2 regions of the Microlunatus panaciterrae genome follow, and region 2 is predicted to be linked to the other one. Evidence: riboswitches for the same ligand, from Rfam matches in the RefSeq annotation. Region 2 holds a riboswitch; the other holds the start of a gene.
The links. Region 2 has a riboswitch for cobalamin ahead of JOE57_RS12355 (ABC transporter substrate-binding protein). Riboswitches for the same ligand answer to the same signal wherever they lie in the genome.
Positions count from the first base shown of each region.

Region 1: it holds a riboswitch for cobalamin, as region 2 does, so the genes downstream of both, JOE57_RS16215 (ribonucleoside-diphosphate reductase subunit alpha) here and JOE57_RS12355 (ABC transporter substrate-binding protein) in region 2, are expected to answer to the same signal.

Region 1 covers NZ_JAFBCF010000001.1:3,556,638-3,560,038, forward strand. Annotated here, with positions in the region: gene JOE57_RS16215 (ribonucleoside-diphosphate reductase subunit alpha) at 1-1,421, opposite strand, end outside; cobalamin riboswitch at 1,549-1,789, opposite strand; gene JOE57_RS16220 (cation diffusion facilitator family transporter) at 1,901-2,872, shown strand; gene JOE57_RS16225 (hypothetical protein) at 2,930-3,401, opposite strand, start outside.
Region 2 covers NZ_JAFBCF010000001.1:2,708,970-2,712,370, reverse strand. Annotated here, with positions in the region: gene JOE57_RS12360 (gamma-glutamyltransferase) at 1-1,107, shown strand, start outside; cobalamin riboswitch at 1,080-1,300, shown strand; gene JOE57_RS12355 (ABC transporter substrate-binding protein) at 1,456-2,688, shown strand; gene JOE57_RS12350 (FecCD family ABC transporter permease) at 2,831-3,401, shown strand, end outside.

The DNA of each region.
Region 1 (3,401 bases), 850 kb from region 2:
TTGTCGCGGTCCTGTGGCAGGCAGATCTCGGTGCACAGGTTGGACAGGTGGATGGTGCCGGTGTTGTTGTTCAGCGCCCGGGTGTTGACGGTGTCCTTCCAGGTCAGCCAGGGGTGCGAGGTCGTCTGCAGGGAGATCAGGATGGCCCTGAACTGCTCGCGGGCCCGGATCCTGCTGAACCGGCGCAGCTCGCCGCGCTCGGCCTGCTCGACGTAATCGGCGTAGCGGGCCGAGAACTCCGCACCGTACAGCTCGGGCAGGTCAGCCACCTCGAGCGGGTCGAACAGATACCAGTCGTCGTCGGCGCGGACCCGCTTCATGAACTCGTCCGAGATCCAGACCGCGGTGTTGGCGGTCCTGGTCCGGCGGTAGGGGTCGCCGGCGTTCTGCCTCAGGTCCAGGAACTGGGCGAAGTCGAGGTGCCAGTTCTCCAGATAGAAGCACAACGCCCCGAACTTCTTGCCGCCCCGGGACACGGCCCGCAGCGTCGAGTCGATGGTGTGCATGAACGGGATCGGCCCGGTGGAGGTGGTGTTGTTGCTGCGGATGGGGGACCCCTCCGAGCGCAGCTTGGTGACGGACAGCCCGATGCCACCGGTGCCCTTGGTCAGCCACATGACGTCGCGGATGGACTTGGCGATGTGCTCGATATCGTCCTCCAGCTGCATCACGAAGCAGTTGGACAGCTGCGCGTACGCGGTGCCCGCGTTGACCAGGGTGGAGCCGGCGGCGAGGTACTCCAGCCGCGACATCTTGTCGTAGAACTGCAGCGCGGCGGCGGTGGCGTCCGCCTCGTTCAGGGACAGGCCCATGGCGACCCGCATCCAGAAGAACTGCGGCACCTCGATCGGCTGCGCATCGGAACCGTTCAGCAGGTAGCGGGTCCTCATCGTCTGCGCACCGATGTAGTGCAGCAGGTCGTCCCGGCCCGGGTCGAGCGCGGCCGCAAGCCTCGGCAGGTCGAACGCCCCCGGCAGCCTGTGGTCCAGCAGGCCCTGGTTGACACCTCGTTGGAGGTAGCCCTCGAACAGGTCGCGGTGCCGGCGCCGAAGCTGGTCCGGGTCGGCGCAGAACGCCGCGCCGGACTCCGCCGGTCGGGCGAGCACCTTCTTGTACAGGGTCTTCACCAGCAGCCGGCTGGCGATCGTGTCGAAGGCCGGGTCCTCCTTGACGTTCTGCAGGGCGACCTGGATGACGGACTCGTCGAGCTGCTCGCTGGTGATCCGGTCGAACAGGGTGATCTCCAGCTCGGACTGGATCTGGGTGGCACGGGTGACGGCGTCATCGAGACCGCGGGCGGCCTCCTCGATCGAGCGGGCGACCTGGTAGCCGTCGTAGGGCTCGATGCTGCCGTCACGCTTGACGACGCTGACGTCCGCCGGGGTGATCGTTGGATGGTGGTGGGTGGGCTCTGACTGCATGGGACATCCCTCGTGTCGCACTGACTGGTGCAGCCCGTGGTCTCTGGGAGGCAGGGAGGACCGACCGCCGAGACGGCGCGGCACGTCCCCTGGCTCTCCCACGGAGCCGCGGACCATCTCCCGACTCTGCGCGGGAGATGCGCTGGCAGGTCTTCGGACTCGCGAGCAGCCGATCGGGCTCGGCCGGGGATGATCACCGGTCGGGGCCGTCTCGGTGGCCTACTGGTCGTCGCTTCCCAGGTGTTCCCAGTGCATCTGACGACGTTCGTTCTCGCTCACCGCTGCGGGGCAGTTCCGGTCTCGCACCGGATTCCCTCTTGCGACACCCGCTCTGGCTGAGCGGATGAACCAGCTGCAAGACCACCATATATGGAAATGACACGAATGTAACTACCTAGATCTAGTGGTTCTGGATCCAGGTCCACGAAACTGCCCTGGGAAAGGAGGCTCCCTAGGTCATCCACCGCTATCGTCAGACGGTGAGCACCACGAAGCAGGAACCGCTGACCGGCTCGTCGGCCGAGTCGTCGCAGGACAGCAGCATGCTGACAGTGGTGATCGCCTTCGGCGCCAACCTGCTGATCGCGATCGCCAAGTCGGTGGCGGCCTTCCTGACCGGGTCGGCGTCCATGCTGGCCGAGGCGGCCCACTCCTGGGCTGACACCGGCAACGAGGTCTTACTGCTGGTCGCTGAGCGCAAGGGCGACCGCGGGCGGGACACCAAGCACCCGCTCGGCTACGGCCGAGAGTCCTACGTGTGGTCGATGATCGCCGCCTTCGGGCTGTTCACCGCCGGAGCAGTGGTGTCGATCATGCACGGCGTCCAGGCGCTGGTGGCGCCGGAGCCGGCGACGGACTACACGATCAACTACATCATTCTCGCGATCGCCTTCGTGCTGGAGGGCGTCTCGTTCACCCAGGCGTTCCTCCAGTCCCGCAAGTCGGCCCGCGCCCTCGACCGCGAGCTGCTGTCGCATGTGATGAAGACCTCCAACCCGACACTGCGAGCGGTGTTCTTCGAGGACTCGGCGGCGTTGCTCGGGCTGCTGATCGCCGCCGCCGGAATCGGCCTGCACCAGCTCACCGGCTCACCGGTGCCCGACGCCATCGGGTCGATCCTGGTCGGCCTCCTGCTGGGCGTGGTGGCTGTCGTCCTGATCGACCGGAACCGGCGTTTCCTGGTGGGACAGGCGGTCACGCCGGGCCTGCGGAGCCGGGTGCTGTCGCGGCTGCTGCAGCTCGACGAGATCGAGCGCATCACCTACCTGCACCTTGAGTTCGTCGGACCGAGCCGGGTCTTCCTGGTGGCTGCGGTGGACATGACCGGCGACGACGCCGAGCACGACCTGGCCGTCAGGCTGCGGGCGGTCGAGCGGGCGCTGGAGAAGGACGAGTTCGTCGAGGAGGCGGTACTGACACTGGCCACCGCGGATGAGCCCTCGTTGAGCTGAGCTCACCCGCGGTGGCCGGAGTCGTCCGTCCGAGGAGCCGTGGGACCTGACCGGGTGTCAGCGCGGGCCGCCGACCTCGATCACACCCTTCTGCACCGCCTTCGTCACCGCGTCCGCCTCGGCCCGGGTCAGCGTCCCGGCCTTGACCGCCGCGTCGAGCCTGCTCTTGAGTGCCGCGGCGCGCTCGGCCTGGGCGGCGGTCCGGATCTGGTCCAGTGCCGCCTTCACCTTGGCCTCGGGGATGCCGAGCTTCGCGGCCAGCTGCTTGGCCAGTGCAGCGTCGCGCGCCGCCGGTGTCGGGCGGTCGGTGCCGGCCGACGGCGGGGCGGTCGGCCTGTTCTCGTCCCTGATGGCCCGCAGTGCGGCGGTCACCTTGGCCTCGGTGACGCCGAGCTTGTCGGCCAGGCTCCTGGCGAGGTCATCCTGACGCTGCCCGTGCTCGCCGTGGAACCGGCCCGGCCGGTCGGTCCGGCGGTCGGGAGCGGCGCTGGATGACGATGTCGCTGACGGGGTGGTGGTCGGGTCGGCC
Region 2 (3,401 bases):
ATCCCCTACGACATCGGCGCCGCTACCGTCGCCGTCCCGGGCAACCCGGCCGGGGCCCATCACCTCTGGCGGCGCTGGGGCCGCCTCGACTGGGCCGACGTGGTCGAGCCGGGACACCAGGCGGCGCACGGCACGCCGCTGCCGTACGAGCATGCGGCGCTCCTGCCGCACATCACGTCGGCCATGCACGCCGGCGACGGCGCCCGGGTCTACCGGCGCCCGGACGGCACCAACCTGCAGGCCGGTGACCTGCTGCACCATCCGGACCATCCCGCGGCCTATGCGCTGCTGGCCGACGACCCTGCCGGGTTCTACACCGGAGCCTTCGCCGCGGCGGCGGTCGCTGCTGTCGCCGACGGCGGAGCGCTGTCGATGGCCGATCTGGCCGCCTACCGGGTGCGGGAGTCCGAGCCGGCCGGGGTGGACATCCGTGGCCGTACGGTGCTGGCGCGCGGCGACGACCTCGACGACGTCCTCGGCACCCTGGCCCGGGCGGCGGTCGGGGTCAGGGCCGACCCGCTGCACGATCCGGCGGCGGCGCTCGCCCTGGCTGCGGCGCTGCGCGGCCCGGCTCGGCGGGCGGAGACCACCAACCTGGTGGCCGTCGACAAGGACGGGAACGCCTGCGCCGTCACCACCAGCCTCGGCCTCGGCGCCGGCATCTGGGTCCCCGGCTTCGGCGTGCACCTGAACTCCATGCTGGGCGAGGGGGAGCTGATCCGGGAGGCGTTGCACCCGGGCAGCCGGATGGGTTCGATGATGTCGCCGCTGGTCGCCCTCGACGGTGACCGGAACCTGATCCTCGTGGCCGGAGCGGCCGGCGGGTCACGGATCCGGCCGGCGTTGGTGCAGTGCGTGCTGCGGGTGCTGGCCGGCGCGGCCCCGCAGCAGGCCATCAACGCGCCGCGGTTGAATGCGCTGCCGGCGGCCGTACGGCTCGAACCCGGCTTCTCCGACGCGGTCGTCGACGCACTGCGGCTGGCGGGTGACGAGGTGCTCGTGTCCGAACGGCTCGACCCCTACTTCGGCGGCGTCTCGGCCATCGGCGTCGAGGGCGGTGGGGCCGATCCGCGACGCAGTGGAGTGGTGATTCCTGCGATAGGCTGATCCGGCCAGCGGAAAGGGAAACCGGTGTGAATCCGGTGCTGCCCCGCAGCGGTGAGTGGGAACGACAGCTGTCATAGAGCACTGGGCGTCCTCGTGTCGACGACACGGGTGGGCCTGGGAAGCGACAGCCGGTAGGTCCGGCCGAAAGGCCCCGCCCACGAGTCCGAAGACCTGCCGTTGGCGCACGGGTCGCCGACCTGTGCGTCTGGGGTCGCGAGGGACGACCACCCGGTGCACTCTGCGAGGAGTGCTCGTGTGAGGCCCCAGGCAGCTGGAAGCAGGTGCCCTGACCGCGCGGTCGACGGACCAGGCGCCCCGACCAGGGCGCGCCCGCGCCCGGGAGCACACATGAACCACACCACCACCCACAGGTCACCCTCGTTGACCACGCTGATCGGCACGTTGGCCGCCTCGGCAGCGCTGCTGCTGGCCGGCTGCGGAACCGGCACCGGTACCGGACCGGCCGGTGGGCCGACTCCGGCCGCCGTCGGAGCCGACGGCTGCATCACCCACTTCGACGCCGAGACCGACTACTACCCCACCAAGCAGAGACTGCAGTACGCCCGGAACTTCACCCTGAGCTACCACCGCTCGTACCAGGTGCTGACCGTCAAGCAGCCGGTCGTCGGCGGCAAGCCGGAGAGCTACGTCCTGGTGCGGTGCGGGGCGAAGGCCCCGGCATTGACCGGGGAGCTCGCCAAGGCCACTGTCCTGACCACCCCGGTGAAGAGCCTGTTCTCGGCGTCCACCACGCACATCCCCTCACTGGAGGCGCTCGGCAAGCTCGGCGTCCTGACCGGGGTCTCGTCCAAGGCGTTCATCTCCTCCAAGGCCGCCCAGCAGCGGGTGGCGGAGGCAGGGGTCACCGAGTTCGCGCCGGCCGGCACGACCGACGCCGAGAAGATCGTGGCGGCCAAGCCCGACGTGCTGGTCACCGGCGGGGTCGAGGATCCGGCGTACGCGACGGTGCGGGACGCGAAGATCCCGGTCCTGGCCGATGCCGAGTTCCTCGAGAACGACCCGCTCGGTCGGGCCGAGTGGATCAAGTACTTCGCCGCCCTCACCGGTACCGAGGACAAGGCCACCGAGGTGTTCGGCAGGATCACTCACGACTACGACGCGGCTGTCGCGCTGGCCAAGGACGCGAAACCCACCGAGGCGGTGGTGAGCCAGCCCTACCAGGGCGTCTGGTCGGTACCCGCCGGCGGCAGCTTCATGGGGCGGATGCTGACCGACGCCAGGGGCAGCTGGCCCTATGCCGACGACACCTCGACCGGCAGCATCCAGACCGATCTGGAGACGGTCTTCGCCAAGTCCCGGACGGCCCCGGTCTGGCTCACCTCAAGCAACTGGACCACCAAGAAGGAGGCGCTGGCCGAGGAGCCGCGGTTCGCCGAGTTCGCCGCCTTCAAGTCCGGTCAGGTGTGGGCCCCCAGCCTGCAGGTGAACGCGTCCGGCGGCAACAACTTCTACGAGCTGGGCGTGCTGCGCCCGGACCTCACCATCACCGACCTGATCGCCATCCTGCATCCCGACCTGATGCCCGACCACACCTTCACCTTCTACCGGCAGCTGCGGTGACCGCGCTCCCCCGGGCCGGTGTCGGTGTCCGTGTCCGTTCCGGTGTCGGTGTCGGTTTCCCAAGTCGACTTGGGAAACTGTCACTGGACGCGGCAAATTTGCCGCGTCCAGTGACAGTTTCCCTGGCCCGGTGGGGCCGCCGATGAGGTCGACCGTGGTGCTGGTGGCGCTCGGCGCGCTGGCGGTCGTCGCCGTGGTGGTGGCGATCTCGACCGGATCGGTGACCATCCCGGTGCACGCACTGTGGTCCTACCTGAGCTCCGGGGATGCCGGCCAGCCCGGCTGGACCGTCCTGCTGGACCAGATCCGGCTGCCCCGGGTGGCGACGGCCGCACTCGCCGGGGCCGGCCTCGCCGTCGCCGGGCTGTTGATGCAGACGATGTTCGCCAACCCGCTGGCCGACCCGTACATCCTCGGGGTGTCCTCCGGCGCCAGCCTGGGCGTCGCTGTCGTCACCCTCGGCACCGGCACCGCGACCACCACCTTCGTCTCGGCTGTCGGCGCCGGACGGCTGAGTGTGGTCGCCGCTGCCGCGGTCGGATCGTTGGCGGTCCTGCTGCTGATCCTGCTGCTGGGTCGCTGGGTACGTTCGGTGGTCACCTTGTTGATCCTCGGCGTGATGCTGTCCTCGACCATCGGTGCGGTCGTGTCGCTGTTCCTGGCGTTCGCCGACCCGGCCCGGCTGCAGCGCTTCGTGCTCTGGGGCCTGGGGT